2 regions of the Lysinibacillus sp. JNUCC 51 genome follow, and region 2 is predicted to be linked to the other one. Evidence: a T-box and tRNA genes for the amino acid it is inferred to sense, from the RefSeq annotation. Region 2 holds a T-box; the other holds one or more tRNA genes.
What was found. The T-box of region 2 lies ahead of JNUCC51_RS18560 (valine--tRNA ligase). A T-box ahead of a tRNA ligase gene usually reads a tRNA of that ligase, here a tRNA-Val.

Region 1 (5,479 bases), 1.5 Mb from region 2:
CCTGAGTAGCGGCGAGCGAAACGGGAAGAGCCCAAACCAAGAGGCTTGCCTCTTGGGGTTGTAGGACACTCTATACGGAGTTACAAAAGAGCGAGTTAGATGAAGCGACTTGGAAAGGTCCGCCAGAGCAGGTAAAAGCCCTGTAGTCGAAAGTTCGTTCTCTCCTGAGTGGATCCTGAGTACGGCGGAACACGTGAAATTCCGTCGGAATCCGGGAGGACCATCTCCCAAGGCTAAATACTACCTAGTGACCGATAGTGAACCAGTACCGTGAGGGAAAGGTGAAAAGCACCCCGGGAGGGGAGTGAAAGAGATCCTGAAACCGTGTGCCTACAAGTAGTTAGAGCCCGTTAATGGGTGATAGCGTGCCTTTTGTAGAATGAACCGGCGAGTTACGATTACGTGCAAGGTTAAGCTTTAGAAGGCGGAGCCGCAGCGAAAGCGAGTCTGAATAGGGCGAAATAGTACGTGGTCGTAGACCCGAAACCAGGTGATCTACCCATGTCCAGGGTGAAGGTGAGGTAACACTTACTGGAGGCCCGAACCCACGCACGTTGAAAAGTGCGGGGATGAGGTGTGGGTAGCGGAGAAATTCCAATCGAACTTGGAGATAGCTGGTTCTCTCCGAAATAGCTTTAGGGCTAGCCTCGTGATGAGAATACTGGAGGTAGAGCACTGTTTGGACTAGGGGGCCATCCCGGTTTACCGAATTCAGACAAACTCCGAATGCCAGATATTTATACACGGGAGTCAGACTGCGAGTGATAAGATCCGTAGTCAAAAGGGAAACAGCCCAGACCACCAGCTAAGGTCCCAAAGTAATCGTTAAGTGGAAAAGGATGTGGCGTTGCACAGACAACCAGGATGTTGGCTTAGAAGCAGCCATCATTTAAAGAGTGCGTAATAGCTCACTGGTCGAGTGACGCTGCGCCGAAAATGTATCGGGGCTAAACGATTCACCGAAGCTGTGGATTGACATCTACGATGTCAGTGGTAGGAGAGCGTTCTAAGTGCGTTGAAGTCAGATCGGAAGGACTGGTGGAGCGCTTAGAAGTGAGAATGCCGGTATGAGTAGCGAAAGACGGGTGAGAATCCCGTCCACCGTATGACTAAGGTTTCCTGAGGAAGGCTCGTCCGCTCAGGGTTAGTCGGGACCTAAGCCGAGGCCGATAGGCGTAGGCGATGGACAACAGGTTGATATTCCTGTACCACCTCCTCACCGTTTGAGAAATGGGGGGACGCAGTAGGATAGGGTAAGCGCGCTGTTGGATATGCGCGTCCAAGCAGTAAGGCGTGTGTGTAGGCAAATCCGCACACTGTAACGTTGAGCTGTGATGGCGAGTCCGTATGGACGAAGTTCCTGATTTCACACTGCCAAGAAAAGCCTCTATCGAGGTGAGAGGTGCCCGTACCGCAAACCGACACAGGTAGTCGAGGAGAGAATCCTAAGGTGTGCGAGAGAACTCTCGTTAAGGAACTCGGCAAAATGACCCCGTAACTTCGGGAGAAGGGGTGCTCTTGAGCGTGCAAGCGCATGAGAGCCGCAGTGAATAGGCCCAGGCGACTGTTTAGCAAAAACACAGGTCTCTGCAAAACCGTAAGGTGACGTATAGGGGCTGACGCCTGCCCGGTGCTGGAAGGTTAAGAGGAGTGGTTAGCGCAAGCGAAGCTGCGAATTGAAGCCCCAGTAAACGGCGGCCGTAACTATAACGGTCCTAAGGTAGCGAAATTCCTTGTCGGGTAAGTTCCGACCCGCACGAAAGGCGTAACGATCTGGGCACTGTCTCAACGAGAGACTCGGTGAAATTATAGTACCTGTGAAGATGCAGGTTACCCGCGACAGGACGGAAAGACCCCGTGGAGCTTTACTGTAGCCTGATATTGAATTTTGGTACAACTTGTACAGGATAGGTAGGAGCCAGAGATCTCGGAGCGCCAGCTTCGAAGGAGGCGTCGGTGGGATACTACCCTGGTTGTATTGAAATTCTAACCCATGCCCCTTAGCGGGGCAGGAGACAGTGTCAGGCGGACAGTTTGACTGGGGCGGTCGCCTCCTAAAAGGTAACGGAGGCGCCCAAAGGTTCCCTCAGAATGGTTGGAAATCATTCGTAGAGTGTAAAGGCACAAGGGAGCTTGACTGCGAGACCTACAAGTCGAGCAGGGTCGAAAGACGGGCTTAGTGATCCGGTGGTTCCGCATGGAAGGGCCATCGCTCAACGGATAAAAGCTACCCCGGGGATAACAGGCTTATCTCCCCCAAGAGTCCACATCGACGGGGAGGTTTGGCACCTCGATGTCGGCTCATCGCATCCTGGGGCTGTAGTCGGTCCCAAGGGTTGGGCTGTTCGCCCATTAAAGCGGTACGCGAGCTGGGTTCAGAACGTCGTGAGACAGTTCGGTCCCTATCCGTCGTGGGCGTAGGAAATTTGAGAGGAGCTGTCCTTAGTACGAGAGGACCGGGATGGACACACCGCTGGTGTACCAGTTGTCTTGCCAAAGGCATCGCTGGGTAGCTATGTGTGGACGGGATAAGTGCTGAAAGCATCTAAGCATGAAGCCCCCCTCAAGATGAGATTTCCCATTACGCAAGTAAGTAAGATCCCTCAAAGACGATGAGGTAGATAGGTTCGAGGTGGAAGTGTGGTGACACATGGAGCTGACGAATACTAATCGATCGAGGACTTAACCAAAACGTTTGAAACATTCAATGCACCGTTTATCCAGTTTTGAAAGAACAAGAAAGTTTTTTTAAAAAAAGCTTGCAATTATAACAAAATGTGTTATAATAAATCTTGTCTTTAAAATAGTCTAGTGATGATGGCAAAGAGGTCACACCCGTTCCCATACCGAACACGGAAGTTAAGCTCTTTAGCGCCGATGGTAGTTGGGGGCTTCCCCCTGTGAGAGTAGGACGTCGCTAGGCATATTACCCAGGAGGATTAGCTCAGCTGGGAGAGCACCTGCCTTACAAGCAGGGGGTCGGCGGTTCGAGCCCGTCATCCTCCACCATTTGCCGGTTTAGCTCAGCAGGTAGAGCAACTGACTTGTAATCAGTAGGTCGTGGGTTCGATTCCTATAGCCGGCACCATAGTTTTGAGCCATTAGCTCAGTTGGTAGAGCATCTGACTTTTAATCAGAGGGTCGAAGGTTCGAGTCCTTCATGGCTCACCATTTAAATTGCCAACAAAATATGCGGGTGTGGCGGAATTGGCAGACGCACTAGACTTAGGATCTAGCGCCGCAAGGCGTGGGGGTTCGACTCCCTTCACCCGCACCATATTTTTTAAATTTCATAATTGCCAGGATAAATAAATCTTATGCACATGCGGAAGTAGTTCAGTGGTAGAACACCACCTTGCCAAGGTGGGGGTCGCGAGTTCGAACCTCGTCTTCCGCTCCAAATGTGCCGGGGTGGCGGAACTGGCAGACGCACAGGACTTAAAATCCTGCGGTAGGTGACTACCGTGCCGGTTCGATTCCGGCCCTCGGCACCATTTTTTATTTTAATAATTAGCGCCCGTAGCTCAATTGGATAGAGCGTCTGACTACGGATCAGAAGGTTATGGGTTCGACTCCTGTCGGGCGCGCCAATATAACAAACGGGAAGTAGCTCAGCTTGGTAGAGCACTTGGTTTGGGACCAAGGGGTCGCAGGTTCGAATCCTGTCTTCCCGACCATTTCCTAAAAATATAATTTATATGGGGCCTTAGCTCAGCTGGGAGAGCGCCTGCCTTGCACGCAGGAGGTCAGCGGTTCGATCCCGCTAGGCTCCACCAATTAAAACAAATGAACCTTGAAAACTGAACAAGCAAAACGTAATCAATAAAGTTTTTAGTAGCTAACCTTGAGTTAGTAAAAGAAACAAAATTTTGGACATCAAACATGATGCCAGCAAAACAATTTGAGCTAATCAAATTTCTTTTTATGGAGAGTTTGATCCTGGCTCAGGACGAACGCTGGCGGCGTGCCTAATACATGCAAGTCGAGCGAACAGAGAAGGAGCTTGCTCCTTCGACGTTAGCGGCGGACGGGTGAGTAACACGTGGGCAACCTACCTTGTAGTTTGGGATAACTCCGGGAAACCGGGGCTAATACCGAATAATCTATTTTGCTTCATGGCGAAATACTGAAAGACGGTTTCGGCTGTCGCTATAAGATGGGCCCGCGGCGCATTAGCTAGTTGGTGAGGTAACGGCTCACCAAGGCGACGATGCGTAGCCGACCTGAGAGGGTGATCGGCCACACTGGGACTGAGACACGGCCCAGACTCCTACGGGAGGCAGCAGTAGGGAATCTTCCACAATGGGCGAAAGCCTGATGGAGCAACGCCGCGTGAGTGAAGAAGGTTTTCGGATCGTAAAACTCTGTTGTAAGGGAAGAACAAGTACAGTAGTAACTGGCTGTACCTTGACGGTACCTTATTAGAAAGCCACGGCTAACTACGTGCCAGCAGCCGCGGTAATACGTAGGTGGCAAGCGTTGTCCGGAATTATTGGGCGTAAAGCGCGCGCAGGCGGTCCTTTAAGTCTGATGTGAAAGCCCACGGCTCAACCGTGGAGGGTCATTGGAAACTGGGGGACTTGAGTGCAGAAGAGGAAAGTGGAATTCCAAGTGTAGCGGTGAAATGCGTAGAGATTTGGAGGAACACCAGTGGCGAAGGCGACTTTCTGGTCTGTAACTGACGCTGAGGCGCGAAAGCGTGGGGAGCAAACAGGATTAGATACCCTGGTAGTCCACGCCGTAAACGATGAGTGCTAAGTGTTAGGGGGTTTCCGCTCCTTAGTGCTGCAGCTAACGCATTAAGCACTCCGCCTGGGGAGTACGGTCGCAAGACTGAAACTCAAAGGAATTGACGGGGGCCCGCACAAGCGGTGGAGCATGTGGTTTAATTCGAAGCAACGCGAAGAACCTTACCAGGTCTTGACATCCCGTTGACCACTGTAGAGATATGGTTTTCCCTTCGGGGACAACGGTGACAGGTGGTGCATGGTTGTCGTCAGCTCGTGTCGTGAGATGTTGGGTTAAGTCCCGCAACGAGCGCAACCCTTGATCTTAGTTGCCATCATTTAGTTGGGCACTCTAAGGTGACTGCCGGTGACAAACCGGAGGAAGGTGGGGATGACGTCAAATCATCATGCCCCTTATGACCTGGGCTACACACGTGCTACAATGGACGATACAAACGGTTGCCAACTCGCGAGAGGGAGCTAATCCGATAAAGTCGTTCTCAGTTCGGATTGTAGGCTGCAACTCGCCTACATGAAGCCGGAATCGCTAGTAATCGCGGATCAGCATGCCGCGGTGAATACGTTCCCGGGCCTTGTACACACCGCCCGTCACACCACGAGAGTTTGTAACACCCGAAGTCGGTGGGGTAACCTTTTGGAGCCAGCCGCCGAAGGTGGGATAGATGATTGGGGTGAAGTCGTAACAAGGTAGCCGTATCGGAAGGTGCGGCTGGATCACCTCCTTTCTAAGG
Region 2 (5,479 bases):
TATGATCAGGCAAGGCAATATTCATGCTTTCGGTATTTTCTCGTTCTGCTTTTTTAAGCGAATTAATAATTCGCTTTATTTCTTCTTTCGATTTAATGACTGAAATAACTTCACCTTCTTGCACTCTGTATTCTTCAGAACTTGGTGAAGCACTTGCAAATTTCAAAATCTCAATACTTGTAATTGTAGTATCATTTTCAAAAATACTGTTTGAACATCCTCCTAAGAATAAAACCAACAGGGATAGTAATAGCAAATTATTTTTTTTAATAACAAATCTCTCCCTACTAAAATATTATTCATTTATCTCAATTTTTTCGGCATTTGTTTTTTGAAGATAACTATTCTCTAGTGCGTTTGTTCAAACAGAAACATTTTGTCCTACTTTTAAGGATTCAATTTCATCTGTTGAAAACATATCGCATCTGGCCTTCTATATGCTAATTTTTCAGTTTTGCTTTCTACTAAAAATCTTCCACCTTCTATTTGAACAATTTCGCCTATGATTGTAGGTTTATCTGTTATTTCATCAGTTGACTTTGAAATGTCTTTGTTGAGTTTCTCCTCATTACCACTTTGTAGACAGCCTAATAACCCTATTGAAAAAAATATTGAAGATAAAATTAAGCTAATTTTTTCAATATCATCACTCCCTTTTATAAATTAGACTGAATTTCGTGGTTTTCGTTTCGAGTTTTATGATAATTTATCCCACTAAACTACAGCTTTACTTTAACGTTGGATTGTCAATGAATGAAAATAATCGATACTACTAAAAAAATTATTAAAATTATAACTTTCAGCATAGCCAAATTGTGGGCGAAATCGTATATAATATAGCTATTCGTAAAAGAAAGTAGTGAATTGATATGGCAACAGGCACACATATGGTCGAAGTACCCGTAGGAATTGAAAATGTATGGGATTTCGTCAGTGATATGGAAAAATGGGCAAAGCTTGTCCCAGGTTATAATGCACATGAAATGATTGATGAAAAACATTCAAATTGGACGTTTAAAGGCAATGTTGGTGTTCTGAAAAAAACAGTACAAGTAGAAATCACTATTTTAGAATGGGTAGCGCCAACAAAAGTAACATTCGAATTAAAAGGACTTTCTGATAATTTTTCAGGAAACGGTTATTTCCTAGCAGAAAGCATTGATGCAGAAAATACAAAAATGACAGGCTTCTTGGAAGTAGTAGCAGGAGGATTAGCTGGTCCTGTTTTAAATCCAATCTTTAAACCGATCATACCAAAAGCAACACAAATGTTAACAGACCGTGTAGCAAATAAAATTAAATTGGTGAATGTATAATAACGCCTCCAGCGGATGTCACGGAATCGGCTTTGTGCAAAAAAGCCGACTCCAGACGCAATTATGCCGTGGCATAATTGATACAAACAGTAATAAGGCATGCTAGATGTTTTCTAGTATGTCTTTTTTAGGCTCATCATCAGTAATTATCTGTACCGGTCTGGCTCTATTCTTGAGCCTTCCATAAGTCGCCTTCCAAAGTGCAACTCAAAATCCAAACGTATTGTTTTTCTGAGTGAAAGCAAAGCGACAGCTACATTATTACGCCAAGACGAAATTGATTATTCATCTTATAGCATACTCACCTTTGGAGATTCATATGATGCAAGGGGAGGGATTATTATCGAACAGAAAACTTGGAATATGAGTGAAACTTTTTGTTTTCCTGGTTATGGCTGCCCTACAGAAATAGCAGCTGTACAAATCAAGCCACGGTGGCAGACGATGCAGTTAGAAGATTCTTTACGATTAAATGGTATTTATCATATCACAGCACATGTTCGCTTTGATTTTCAAGACATGCAAGCTTTCATGGATGATGAAGAATTAGTACGAATTAATGCGTTAGATATTCAAGGGGATACTGGTTATTTTGAGTATGCAGTTCCTTTAAATGTGGATTTACCAAAGGATGCAGCTATTGAAGATTTAATGGTAAAGGATATTCGACCTATATTGACTAATCAGATGTGTCAGCTAGAATGGACAGTTACAAGTATTTTTAATGAGCCAGAGCCAGCATTCGAAAAAGCGCATATTTTAGAAAAGCAGCCAGTCACTGTCAATGCTTCAGCTCAGATAGAGAAAGCGGCTTTTAAAGATACGTCACAGGTAAAACAACCTGCAGTAACTGCAGCTTCGGCACAATATGAAAAGTCTACAGAAGTAATGGATTCAATACGAGAAGAAAAATCCGCAGTTGTAACAACATCAATACAAGAGGAAAAATCAAAGAATGTAACATTTGCAGCACAAAAGGAAAAGTCTGAAGCAATAGTAGCTTCAGACAAAAAAGAAAAGCTTGCACAAGCTGAGCAAAAAACAATGTTGAGGGAATCCTCGAGTCATATTGTAGTCCGTGAATCCAGCTCTTGGGGGGAAGCTCCATCTATGATCTGGGATTTAACGGAAGACTATACACCGCTAAAGGTTCGTGTTTCAAATGACTTCTTTCAAAAGTAAATAGCATAGAAGTAGCAGGAGCAATAAAATAATGAAATCTCCAGATGTTGGAATGATGATGACACGTACAAACTGAAAAACACAAATTGGTACAATTATCGTTTTGCAATAAAAACGAAATTGTCGTAGCCATGGTGGTAAATGCCAAGGATTATACTTGCGTCGACGCATTTGAATTTTCACTTCCTTTTCTAGTAGTGCTTCCTAAAAAATGACTAAATCACTTGAAAAATTCCACGATTTTGCGGTACAATGTGAAAAAGTCGAATATAGATGCTATGACAGGGAAGAGTAAATTATAAGTACATTTTAAGAGAGGAAACGGTAGCTGAGAAGTTTCTATATGTACCTAATTGAATGTAGCCCTCGAGCAGCTTTAGTGAACTAACAGTAGTTAAAGCCGGTTAAACACCGTTACCGAATTGAGAGCCAGTAGTAAAAGGCTTAAGCAAGATGTACATTTTTTCTGATGAAATGTGTGACAGCTTAACTCGCCTCTGCTGGAATTAAAGGTGGTACCGCGAACTTAAACTCCTTCGTCCTTTTAGACGTTTGGAGTTTTTTTTATTTTCATTAATCTTCTGCTACATGTGCCTCTACCTGAGACATAAAAACAGAATGATTGGTACTATCTCACACCGGTAAAATTATTAAGTCAACAGGAGGAGTCAAAATGACAGAAAACATTTCAATGCCTACAAAATATGATCCGCAGTCCATTGAAGCGGGTCGTTATGAATGGTGGTTACAAGGGAAATTTTTTGAGGCGCAGCCTACAAGTGAAAAGGAGCCTTATTCTATCGTTATTCCACCACCGAATGTAACAGGTAAATTGCATCTTGGTCATGCATGGGATACAACATTACAAGATATTTTAATTCGTATGAAGCGCATGCAAGGTTATGATGCACTTTGGTTACCAGGAATGGACCATGCAGGTATTGCAACACAGGCAAAAGTAGAGGCCAAACTACGAGAAGATAATATTACACGTTATGATTTAGGTCGTGAAAAATTCCTCGAAAAAACATGGGAATGGAAAGAAGAGTATGCTGGGCATATTCGCGATCAATGGGCGAAACTTGGTCTTGCATTGGATTATTCTCGTGAGCGTTTCACACTTGATGAAGGTCTTTCCGATGCAGTTAAAACTGTTTTCGTTCAATTATATGAAAAAGGCTTAATCTATCGTGGCGAACGCATTATTAACTGGGACCCTGCTGCAAAAACAGCATTATCAGATATTGAAGTTATCTATAAAGATGTTCAAGGTGCATTCTATCATATGAAATACCCATTGGCTGATGGCTCAGGATATGTAGAAGTAGCAACTACACGTCCTGAAACAATGCTAGGTGACTCTGGGGTAGCCGTGCACCCGAAAGATGAGCGTTATCAAGACTTAATTGGTAAAACAGTTATTTTACCAATCGTAGGTCGTGAAATTCCAATCGTAGCAGATGACTACGTAGATATGGAATTTGGTACTGGGGTTGTTAAAATGACACCAGCACACGATCCTAATGACTTTGAGGTTGGTAACCGCCATAATCTAGAACGCATTCTTGTAATGCATGAAGATGGTACAATGAACGAGCTTGCTGGCAAGTATAACGGTATGGATCGCTTTGAATGCCGTAAGCAAATCGTAGCAGATTTACAGGAAGCGGGCGTGCTTATCCGTATTGAAGAGCATACACATTCAGTAGGTCACTCTGAACGTTCGGGTGCTGTTGTAGAGCCATATCTTTCAGCACAATGGTTCGTAAAAATGCAACCACTTGCTGATGCTTCACTTGCTCTTCAAAAAGATGAAGAAGGCCAAGTAAACTTCGTACCATCTCGTTTTGAAAACACATATTCTCGCTGGATGGAAAACATTCGTGACTGGTGTATCTCACGTCAGTTATGGTGGGGTCATCAAATCCCAGCTTGGTATCACAATGAAACAGGTGAAATTTACGTAGGAAAAGAAGCACCAGCAGATGTAGAAAACTGGACACAAGATGAAGACGTATTAGATACATGGTTCTCATCAGCACTATGGCCATTTTCTACAATGGGTTGGCCAGATGAGACAAATGAAGAATATAAACGTTACTATCCAACAAGCACACTTGTAACTGGTTATGATATTATTTTCTTCTGGGTTTCTCGAATGATTTTCCAAGGTCTTGAATTTACAGGTCAGCGCCCATTCAAAGATGTGTTAATTCACGGTTTAGTACGTGATGGTGAAGGACGTAAGATGAGTAAATCACTTGGCAATGGTGTAGACCCTATGGACGTTATTGATCAATATGGTGCCGATTCATTACGTTACTTCTTAGCTACTGGATCATCACCTGGTCAAGATTTACGCTATACAACTGAAAAAGTAGAAGCAGTTTGGAACTTTTCTAATAAAATTTGGAATGCCTCTCGTTTTGCTTTAATGAACATGGAAGGTATGACATATGATGAAATCGACTTAACTGGTGAAAAATCAGTTGCCGATAAATGGATCCTTACTCGCTTAAATGAAACAATTGAACGTGTAACATCTCTTGCTGAGCGCTACGAATTTGGTGAAGTTGGCCGCGAGCTTTATAACTTCATTTGGGATGATTTCTGTTCTTGGTATATTGAAATGGCGAAATTACCGTTATACGGTGATGACGAAGCAGCTAAGAAAACAACTCGTTCTATTTTAGCTTATGTTTTAGATCAAACTATGCGTCTATTACATCCATTCATGCCATTCATTACGGAAGAAATCTGGCAGCACTTACCTCATGAAGGTGAATCAATCACAGTGGCAGCATGGCCAACTGTACGTGCGGATCTTCATTTTGCAGAGGAAGCAGACAATATGAAGCTCCTAATGGATATTATACGTTCAGTACGTAATATTCGTGCGGAAGTTAATACACCAATGAGCAAAAAAGTGCCGTTATATATTTCAGCTAAGGATGCTACAACGGTTACAGTACTTGAAGCCA

Region 1: it encodes a tRNA-Val, which carries the amino acid that the T-box ahead of JNUCC51_RS18560 (valine--tRNA ligase) is inferred to sense. The anticodon was not compared.

Annotation. Positions count from the first base shown of each region.
Region 1 is NZ_CP065545.1:2,305,250-2,310,728, reverse strand. It holds rRNA gene JNUCC51_RS11095 (23S ribosomal RNA) at 1-2,690, shown strand, start outside; rRNA gene rrf (5S ribosomal RNA) at 2,808-2,923, shown strand; tRNA gene JNUCC51_RS11085 (tRNA-Val) at 2,934-3,009, shown strand; tRNA gene JNUCC51_RS11080 (tRNA-Thr) at 3,013-3,088, shown strand; tRNA gene JNUCC51_RS11075 (tRNA-Lys) at 3,096-3,171, shown strand; tRNA gene JNUCC51_RS11070 (tRNA-Leu) at 3,193-3,277, shown strand; tRNA gene JNUCC51_RS11065 (tRNA-Gly) at 3,326-3,400, shown strand; tRNA gene JNUCC51_RS11060 (tRNA-Leu) at 3,406-3,494, shown strand; tRNA gene JNUCC51_RS11055 (tRNA-Arg) at 3,514-3,590, shown strand; tRNA gene JNUCC51_RS11050 (tRNA-Pro) at 3,601-3,677, shown strand; tRNA gene JNUCC51_RS11045 (tRNA-Ala) at 3,701-3,776, shown strand; rRNA gene JNUCC51_RS11040 (16S ribosomal RNA) at 3,922-5,473, shown strand.
Region 2 is NZ_CP065545.1:3,848,819-3,854,297, forward strand. It holds gene JNUCC51_RS18540 (hypothetical protein) at 1-166, opposite strand, end outside; gene JNUCC51_RS18545 (SRPBCC family protein) at 870-1,316, shown strand; gene JNUCC51_RS18550 (valyl-tRNA synthetase) at 1,680-2,498, shown strand; gene JNUCC51_RS18555 (YszA family small membrane protein) at 2,475-2,669, opposite strand; T-box leader at 2,768-3,045, shown strand; gene JNUCC51_RS18560 (valine--tRNA ligase) at 3,172-5,479, shown strand, end outside.